3 regions of the Bradyrhizobium sp. Ash2021 genome follow, and region 1 is predicted to be linked to each of the others. Evidence: predicted binding sites of a transcription regulator. Region 1 holds the regulator's gene; each other region holds the start of a gene.

Region 1 (3,277 bases):
GCGCCGGCCAAGGTCACCGCGCGGGGCCTGAATTTTTACTACGGCGAGCACCACGCGCTGAAGAACATCAACCTTGCGCTCGGCACCCACCGCGTCACCGCCTTCATCGGGCCGTCCGGCTGCGGCAAATCGACCCTGCTGCGGATCTTCAACCGGATGTACGATCTCTATCCCGGCCAGCGTGCGACCGGTCAATTGATGCTCGACCAGACCAACATCCTCGACCCCAAGCTCGATCTCAACCTGCTGCGGGCCCGGGTCGGCATGGTGTTCCAGAAGCCGACGCCGTTTCCGATGACGATCTATGAGAACATCGCCTTCGGTATCCGCCTCTATGAGAAGATCTCCAAATCCGAGATGGACGGCCGGGTCGAAAAGGCGTTGCGTGGCGGCGCGCTGTGGAATGAGGTCAAGGACAAGCTGAACGCCTCGGGCCTATCGCTCTCCGGCGGCCAGCAGCAGCGGCTGTGCATCGCCCGCACCGTGGCGGTGCGGCCCGAGGTGATCCTGTTCGACGAGCCCTGCTCGGCGCTGGACCCGATCTCGACCGCCAAGGTGGAGGAATTGATCCAGGAACTGGCGGAGGACTACACCATCGCCATCGTTACCCATAATATGCAGCAGGCGGCGCGCGTCTCGGACAAGACCGCCTTCATGTACCTTGGTGAGTTGATCGAGTTCGACGACACCAACAAGATTTTCACCTCGCCGAGCGATCGACGCACCCAAGACTACATCACCGGCCGGTTCGGTTGAGGAGATAACACATGGCTTCTGAACATACCGCCAAGGCGTTCGACAGCGATCTGCAGGAATTGACCCGGCTGGTCGCCGAGATGGGCGGCCTCACCGAACGCATGATCACCGAATCCGTCGATGCGCTGGTGCGCCGCGATATCGCGCTCGGCAAGCGCGTGGTCGCCGCCGATGCCGAAATCGACAATCTGCAGCACATGATCGAGGAGCGCGCGGTGCTGACGATCGCGCGGCGCCAGCCGATGGCGATCGATCTGCGCGAAATCGTCGGCGCGATGCGGGTGGCCACCGATCTGGAGCGGATCGGCGACCTCGCCAAGAACATGGGCAAGCGGGTCGCGGCGCTGGAGAACGATTTTCATCCGCTGAAACTGATCCGCGGCCTCGAGCACATGACCGACCTGGTGCAGTCGCAGGTCAAGTCGGTGCTCGATGCCTATGCGGCGCACGACCTGCCGGCGGCGATGGCGGTGTGGAAGGGCGACGAGGAAGTCGACGCCATCTGCACCTCGCTGTTCCGCGAGCTCCTGACCTACATGATGGAAGATCCGCGCAACATCTCGTTCTGTATTCACCTGATGTTCTGCGCCAAGAACATCGAACGGATCGGCGACCACGCCACCAATATCGCCGAAACCGTGTTCTACATGATCGAGGGCCAGCAGATCATGGACAAGCGTCCGAAGGGCGACATGACGACGTTCGCCACGACGGTACCCGGGAACTAGAGACGTAGCGTTTCGCGTGAAGAAAACGCGGCAAAATAAGACGAAGAGAGGCTTACACTGATGAGCGCCCGCATTCTGGTGGTCGAAGACGAGGAAGCGCTGACGACGCTGCTGCGCTACAACCTCGATGCCGAAGGCTACGACGTCGAAACCGTCGGCCGTGGTGACGACGCCGACACACGGCTGAAGGAGCGCGTGCCCGATCTGATCGTGCTCGACTGGATGCTGCCGGGACTGTCCGGCATCGAGCTGTGCCGCCGCCTGCGCGCGCGGCCCGAGACCAAGCAGCTGCCGATCATCATGCTGACCGCGCGCGGTGAGGAAAGCGAGCGGGTGCGGGGGTTGGCGACCGGCGCCGACGATTACATCGTAAAACCCTTTTCGGTGCCGGAACTGCTGGCGCGTGTGAAAGGCCTGTTGCGGCGGGCGAGCCCGGAGCGGCTCGCCACCGTGCTGACCTATGGCGACATCGAACTCGATCGCGAGAAGCGCCGGGTCGCGCGCTCGGGCCGTCCGATCGATCTCGGCCCGACCGAGTATCGCCTGCTGGAGTTCTTCCTGGAGCATCCCGGCCGTGTCTTCAGCCGCGAGCAGCTGCTCGATAGCGTCTGGGGCCGCGACATCTATATCGACGAGCGCACCGTCGACGTGCATATCGGCCGCCTGCGCAAACTGCTCAACCCCGGCCGCGAGCAGGACCCGATCCGCACCGTCCGCGGCGCCGGCTACGCGCTGGACGATCGATTTGCGAAGGTGGAGTGAAAACACTCCACTGTCGTCCCCGCCTTCGCGGGGACGACACCGGAGAGTGCGCGTGCCTTACCTGGTCGGCTTCGGCGCCGGGCGGCGGCGATCGGAAGCCGGCTGATAGGCGACGCGCGAGTGGTGCGCGCAATAGGGCAGGCTGGCGAGCGCCTTGCCGCCGCAGAAGAAGAAGTCGTTGCTCGAGGGATCGCCGATCGGCCAGTGGCAGGTGGCCTCGTTGAGCTCGAGCAGCGACAGCCGCTGGCTCATCGGCACCACATTGTCGTAGGTGACCGGATCGGGCTCCATCTCCACGTCAAAGGCATGGGCCAGCGCGGTGTTGCCGCGCGACACCGGCCGCGAAACCCGCATCATCTGCTGGGCTGGGCGGGCCTTGCGCTGCCGCGGGGCGGCCGAGGAGGGGCTCTTGGCGCGGCCGGAAAGCCCCAGCCGGTGCACTTTGCCGATCACCGCATTTCGCGTCACATTTCCGAGTTCCGCGGCGATCTGGCTGGCCGAAAGGCCGGACTCCCAAAGTTTTTTCAGTTGCTCGACGCGATCGTCGGACCAGGTCAATACTGTCATCGCATTCTTCCCTTCGCGTCGCGCCGGCCAATCTGGGGCAGCGCTGGCGATGCCAATCGTCTCAAATATCCCTGCGGGCAGAATCCCTTAGCCCTCGCCGGGCGCAGAAAGCGCGCCCGAGCGTGTACGCAGAACACCGGACTTCAGAGGATCAGATCCGCCGCACGAGATGTCGTACCCGACGGCTCAGACGCTACAATATGGCGGGACTCTGGCGCAAGAGTCCCCGTCGGTGCGTCCACATGTTCCCACACTTAAGCATTGCAATCGTGTTTTTCCACCGCCCCGGAATGTTACGGATTGCGCTTTTCTTGCAGTGCAGGAAGGCACGTCTCGTGGCGTGTTGACAGTTACCGCCGCCAGCATAGAATGTTTGCCACGTGCCGCCCGAAAAAGGCGGCACGTTTTGTTTTCGGAAGACGGGCTGCTGCCGCGCCCCGGCAGGCATCGTGACTGTCTCATAA
Region 2 (3,277 bases), 3.9 Mb from region 1:
GACGCGCTGGGTCGCATCCGACCCACTGGAGACGTCGACATTCGCCACGGTGGTGCGGCCGTAGCGCGCCCTGAGATTGACCGGCTCGGCGCAGTCGAATGTTGAGCTTTGCGGTCCGTCGCCGTCGTCAAACGACCAGGCGCAGGTGGCGCCGACCGGAATAGGGCCGGTGAGCCGGACCACGATCGGATGGTCGACCGGCGTCAAATAGCTTTCCTTGACGTTGTCGCGGGTGCAGGGCTCGTTGACGCGGCCGGAAAGGTCGATGCAAAGCCGGTTCACGGTGTTACGCGCCCAGCCGCGGCCGTCGCTTTGCAATTCCAGGGCCTGTTCGGCGGCCAGCACGCTGCGGCCGCGCTCTGCGTCGGTCTGCAGCAGGAAGTCCCGTTCCTCGCGGAATAGCCGGAAGCGGTTGCGGACTTCCCATGAAATCCGCAGCGGCGCGTCGGCGGCGGTCTGCGCTTCCGCCCATGACGCCGACAGCGCGGCCAGCACGCATGCGAGCAGCATGGTCGACTTTATCGAGTGAGTGAGAATTCGGCCCATGGCGCGTTTGACGTTAGCGGTAAGGCAAAAATAAGAGAATGGATTGGGTTGGCCGAAAAGATAGCGCCGCCGTTACCGGTTACGACTGCCGGTTCTTGACCGGCTGCCGCACCCGGGCTTTGGCCGTGCAGGCCTCGGTCAGCCGGCGGCGTTCCTGCCAGGGCCGCACGACGTTGAGCCAGAATTCGCGGGTCCCCATGATCGAAATCGAGATCCCGAACGGGATCAGGAAATACAGGATCCGGAACATCCCCACCGTCGCCAGCAATTGTTCCTTGCCGAACTGGGGTAGCGCCACCAGCATCGCGGCTTCGAAGACGCCGATGCTTCCCGGCGCATGGCTGGCGAAGCCAAGCAGCGTCGCCAGGATAAACACCACCGCCAGCGAAACGAAATCGATAGGCGGCTGCGTCGGCATCAACAAATACATCGCGAGCGCACAGAAGCTGAGATCGACCACGCCGATCAGGACCTGCACGAGCGTCAGCTTCGCCGAGGGCAATACCACCTTCCAGCCGTTCTGCCCGAGCTCGCGGCGGTTCTCGCCCATCACCAGCCAGATGAAATAGGCCGCGATGCCGGCGAGGCAGCCGATCGCGATCAGCCGGTTCATCGCCGGCGGCAGCAGGTCCATCGCGGACGCCGCCCAGGGATGCCAGGCCATGCCGAAGCCGAGCACGAACAGATTGCCGAGCCAGAATGTCAGCCCGGAGAGAAAGCAGATCTTGGCTACATCGATCGCGGTCAGGCCGTAATCGGAATAAATCCGGAAGCGGATCGCGCCCCCGGTGAATACGGTAGCGCCGATATTGTGACCGATGGTGTAGCTGGTGAAGCTCGACATCGCGGCGATGCGATAGGGGACCTGATTCTTGCCGATGGTTCGTAGCGCGAAGAAATCATAGAAGGTCAGCGTGCAAAAGGCGCCAACCACGCACAAAGCGGCAAGCGCGATCCGGTGCGGGGCAATCTCCGTCAGCGCAGTCAGGATTCCGCCGGTGTCGACCCCCTTCAGGGTTCGCACCAGCGTCGTGACCGCAAAGACGATAATGAGAAGACTCGCAGCGATACCGAGCCGTTTCCAGCCGATCTTTTCCTTGAAGCCACGCCTGAGCGTGGTCAGCAGCCGATGCATTCATCCTCCCGGCGGGGCGGTAACACGTTGGAAAAACCGGTCACAAAAGCAACCGGAGACGGCGAGATGCACCGTGCGTGAAGACCCATAAGCTAAAATCGCGGCGTTGTGCAGTCCTTGACATCCAAGCTTCTGCCATCGTTGGCCGCCTTTGTCATACGGCGGACATATGTATTGACGTTCGGAATTTTGAGTCGCCTTTCGGCCCGTTCCGGAGATTCAAATCGTCGCATTGTGTCGTTGTTCCCTGACGAGGCTTTCAGATTTCATTACGCCGGGAAACAACTCGTCAAAGCGCTGCCAAAAATGGCTGAAAAGGCCACTGACAAGCAGCTCAAGCAGGGCTTTTTGACCCATCTCGAGGAAACCAAGACCCATGTGCAGCGGCTGGAGCTGGTTTGCCGGATGCACAGGGCAAGCTGACCACGCTCGCCGAAGGGAAGATAATCTGAAGGCCGCCAGCTAGTCTTTTTGGATATTGAGGCAAAACGCCGCGCGGGACGCTCGCGCGGTGTTTTTGCGTGACCGGACGCGTTCCGCTGCAAACATACTTCGATCCATACCGTATCGTCAGGTCGAAACAGGAGGGTTTATTGCGCGTTGGTTCTCCAAATTGAGGTGATTCGTGCCAAGTGCTCCGGTACGGCAAAAATCGCAAAGCCCGCCGCGCCACTTTGAACTCCATTCAAAGCTTTGTTCACCATTCGCGCAACGAAGCCGGTGACGGTTACAGATAATGCACCATCAGTGCTGTCATTACAGACCGATAGCGGGGGTTTGTAATGTATCAAGTGCTGAATTGCCTGGTCACCGAGCATGACTGGCGGCTGGTCGTCCTTGGCGGCACCATTTGCTGGCTGGCCAGTGCGGTTGCGATCAGCCTGTTTCATCGCGCCAGGGCTTCACAGGGCCGCACGCGCGCGATCTGGATCGGGCTGGATGCGGCGGTCGGCGGCTGCGGAATTTGGGCCACCCACTTCGTTGCGATGCTGGCTTACGATCCCGGCATCGGTGCCGGATACAACATTCCGGTCACCCTCATGTCGCTGGTCTTTGCTGTAGCGATCTCCGTCGTCGGCCTCAGCATTGCGTCGCTCAATGACCGCCGGTCGACGGTTGCGGCTGGCGGCGCGGTGATCGGCGTTGGCGTCGCGGCGATGCACTACACCGGCATGATGGCGCTGGAACTTCCGGCGCGCATCGTCTGGTCGCCCGGTATCGTGCTGGCTTCGGTCGTGTTCGGAAGCGTATTCGGGGCGCTGGCGCTGGTCGTTGCCACGCGCCGGGATGATCGCCGTCATACCCTTGCCGCCACGGCCCTGCTGACGGTCGCGATCGTTTCGCATCACTTCACGGCGATGGGCGCCGTTACGCTCGTTCCGGATCCCACCCTGGTTGGCGACGAACTGACGATTTCTCCGGCCGCGCTTTCCTTTTTGACCGCGGTCGCAGCTTTCGCCATCCTCGGCATATCGTTCGTGGCCGCCATGCTCGATCGCCGCTCAAGCGGCGAACTGCATCAGCAGAAGGTCCTGCTCGACACCGCGATCGGAAACATGTCGCAGGGGCTTTGCATGTTCAATGCGGAAGGCCGCA
Region 3 (3,277 bases), 3.8 Mb from region 1:
GGGATGGCTGGGCGGGGCCTTGGCGCGGGCAATATTTCACCGCTTGGGAAGGCGGCATCCGCGTACCCTTCATGATCCGCTGGCCGGGCAAGGTGCCGGCCGGGCGGGTGAGCGATGAGATCGTTCACGCCGTCGATTTGTTTCCGACGCTGACTAGTATCGCCGGCGCAGCCGTACCGAAGGATCGGCCGATGGACGGCGTCGATCAATCGGATTTCTTCCTCGGCAGAAACGAAAAATCGGCACGTGAAGGAATCCTGATCTGGTGCGCGGATCGTCTCCAGGCCGTGAAATGGAAAAATTTCAAGGTGCACTTCTACCAGCAGGAGACGATGGTTTCTCCGCCGGTCAAGCTCGCGATACCGCTGCTGTTCAATCTCTACACTAACCCGCGCGAGGATCAGGACAAGGTCATCACCGATAGCTGGGTGTTCGGCCCGGTGTTGAAGATGGTGGGCGAATTCGAGGCCAGCGTGAAGAAGTACCCGTTGATCGCCATGGGAACGCCCGATCCGTACACGCCGCCACGCTGACGCGTATTGCATGGCTTTTTGCCCGACGGGCAAATCACTCGGTCGAGTGCGTCGCCCCGTTGTCGAGTCATTTTTTTATCTCGACGCGAAATATTTCTGTTCATCCCGTCGGGCAAATCAAAAGTATAACTCCCGCCATCCCGTTCCTCACGAGGGGCGTTGGCCATCGTCACGAACGTGGGACGGGATGCGGTGGACGCGGCAGCGTCGGCGCGAAACGGTGGTCGCAGGGCGAGTTTCTCGTGAGCGATCAACCGGCGCGCAGGACGAACGGCGCAGACGCGTACGGCAAAAGCGTGTGGTCCTGGCACCCGTTGCTGGTGTCAAGTCGGCGAAGGTTTCGTCAGCCCAACCGGGCCTGGCAAAACCGTCAATTCGCCGACGACGGTGACAAGACGAATTCGTCGCCGGGGAGAGCGCGCCATAAGCCGTAAAGCCATTGCGCGGGGGATGCCGGAGTGTTTCCGCTGAACCTGTATGCTCGTGTGCGCATTTCTCGTGCACATTGCACACGAGACCGCGGGTGCAGCGCGCACCCGGCATTCCCTGCGCCCTCTTCGAGGGAGAACGTTCGTGCAAAGCTCGGGCAGATCGTGCCGCGGGAATGCGAAGCCACATCAGTTCCCTGCTTCCGCAACAACGAGCCGGAAATATACGGGCCCGCATGTCGCCTGAATGTCGCATCGCGCTGTTACGCCATGGTGGGGCGTGCCACTGATTCTCGTCATTGATTCCCGGTCATCGGTCGCGTGAATCGTCATCGCCTTGTCACAGGGATCTGGTAGGTGCACTGGCATGGGAAGTGACTCCTCGAGTGAAGAGAGCCCCGAGCGGCGCTTTCGCACTTTGTTTATCTCCGACGTCCATCTCGGAGCCCGCGGTTCGCAAGCCGACCAATTGCTCGACTTCCTCCGCTCTCACGACGCCGACACGATCTACCTGGTCGGCGATATCGTCGACGGCTGGGCGCTGAAATCCAACTGGTATTGGCCGCAATCGCACAACGACTTCGTGCAGAAGATGCTGCGCAAGGCACGCAAGGGCGCCAAGGTCATCTACGTGCCGGGCAACCACGACGAGTTCCTGCGGAACTATTACGGCACGCATTTCGGCGGCATCGATGTGGTGGAAAACACCATCCATGAGGGCGCCGACGGCAAGCGCTACCTCATCATCCACGGCGATATCTTCGATCTCGTGGTGCAGAACGCGCGCTGGCTCGCCCATCTCGGCGACAAGGCCTACGATTTCGCGATTCAGATGAACCGCCTCGTCAACTTCTTCCGCCGCATGTTCGGCGTGCCCTATTGGTCGCTGTCGCAATGGGCCAAGTTGAAGGTCAAGAACGCCGTGAACTATATCGGCGCGTTCGAGAAAACGCTGGCGGCCGAGGCGCGGCGTCACGGCGCCGACGGTGTGATCTGCGGCCATATCCATTATGCCACCATCCGTGACGAGCACGGCATCCGCTACATGAACTGCGGCGACTGGGTGGAAAGCTGCACCGCGCTCGCCGAGCACGAGGACGGCCAGTTCGAAATCATCACCTGGACCGATCCGCTGCGCCGGATCGCCCCGGTTCCCCGCGTCGCGGCGCGCGCCCCATGACGCATATCCTGGTCGCGACCGATGCTTGGCATCCCCAGGTCAACGGGGTGGTCCGGACGCTGGCCATGATGGCGCAGGCGGCGAAGGGCTTTGGCGTCGATGTCTCTTTCCTGACGCCGCAATCGTTTCGCACCTTTGCGATGCCGAGCTATCCCGATCTGCGCCTCGCGTTGCCGTATCCGGCCAAGATCGCCGAACTGATCGAAGCGGCAAAGCCCGACAGCATTCATATCGCGACCGAAGGTCCGGTCGGGTTGCTGGTGCGGCGCTATTGTCGCAAGCATGGCTTGCCGTTCACCACGAGCTTCCACACCCGGTTCCCGGAATACGTCTCTGCGCGTTCGCCGATTCCGGAAGCATGGGTCTGGCGGGCGCTGCGCTGGTTCCACCGGCCGAGCCAGGCGGTGATGGCGGCAACGACGGCGCTCGCCATCGAACTGCGCATGCGCGGCTTTCGTAACGTGGTGCTGTGGTCGCGTGGCGTCGACACCGCCCTGTTTCATCCGCGTGCCGTCGATCTTTGCCTGCCGCAGCCGGTGTTTCTGAGCGTCGGCCGCGTCGCGGTGGAGAAGAATCTCGAGGCCTTCCTCGATCTGGATCTGCCCGGCACCAAGCTCGTGGTCGGCGACGGACCGGCGCGCGCCGCGCTGGAGCGGAAATATCCGAAAGCCGTGTTTCTGGGCGCCCGTCATGGCGACGAACTGGCGGAGATCTATGCCGCCGCCGATGTGTTCGTGTTCCCGAGCAAGACCGACACCTTTGGGCTTGTGCTGCTCGAAGCGCTGGCCAGCGGCCTGCCGGTTGCCGCTTTTCCGGTCACCGGGCCCCGCGACGTGATCGGTGCTGCGCCGGTCGGTGTCCTCGACGACGATCTGGGGGCGGCCTGTCTGGAAGCGCTGCAAATTTCGCCGCAGAGCTGCACCGAATTTGCCGCAGCCCATACCTGGGAAGCCTCGGCGCGCGTCTTTGTCGAGCACGCCCTGAACGTTCGGGCGCTCGATCCGGAAGGCGAAGCGGTCGAATTCGTCGCCGAAGGCCCGCATTTCGCCGCCTGATTTCACAGGAATGCGTCTTGCCCGCGCCTCGGCCGGCGCGATACAAAGCTGACATGACAGAACCAGCCCCACATGCAGCGG

The links. Region 1 encodes PhoB, which activates phosphate uptake and scavenging genes when phosphate is short. Its sites were predicted from a motif close to TGTCATNNANCTGTCAT; they were not measured.
Region 2: a site for PhoB is predicted at 1,834-1,850, ahead of NL528_RS31010 (YbhN family protein). Genes of this name have one in related genera too.
Region 3: a site for PhoB is predicted at 1,289-1,305, ahead of NL528_RS31100 (UDP-2,3-diacylglucosamine diphosphatase). Genes of this name have one in related genera too.

What each region holds. Positions count from the first base shown of each region.
Region 1 covers NZ_CP100604.1:910,654-913,930, forward strand. The annotation lists gene pstB (phosphate ABC transporter ATP-binding protein PstB) at 1-756, shown strand, start outside; gene phoU (phosphate signaling complex protein PhoU) at 768-1,484, shown strand; gene phoB (phosphate regulon transcriptional regulator PhoB) at 1,545-2,246, shown strand; gene NL528_RS04245 (GcrA family cell cycle regulator) at 2,304-2,813, opposite strand.
Region 2 covers NZ_CP100604.1:6,387,349-6,390,625, reverse strand. The annotation lists gene NL528_RS31015 (hypothetical protein) at 1-510, opposite strand, end outside; gene NL528_RS31010 (YbhN family protein) at 626-1,681, opposite strand; partial or broken gene NL528_RS31005 (DUF892 family protein) at 1,952-2,092, shown strand; gene NL528_RS31000 (EAL domain-containing protein) at 2,464-3,277, shown strand, end outside.
Region 3 covers NZ_CP100604.1:6,409,771-6,413,047, reverse strand. The annotation lists gene NL528_RS31105 (arylsulfatase) at 1-533, shown strand, start outside; gene NL528_RS31100 (UDP-2,3-diacylglucosamine diphosphatase) at 1,329-2,141, shown strand; gene NL528_RS31095 (glycosyltransferase family 1 protein) at 2,138-3,196, shown strand; gene NL528_RS31090 (threonine/serine dehydratase) at 3,250-3,277, shown strand, end outside.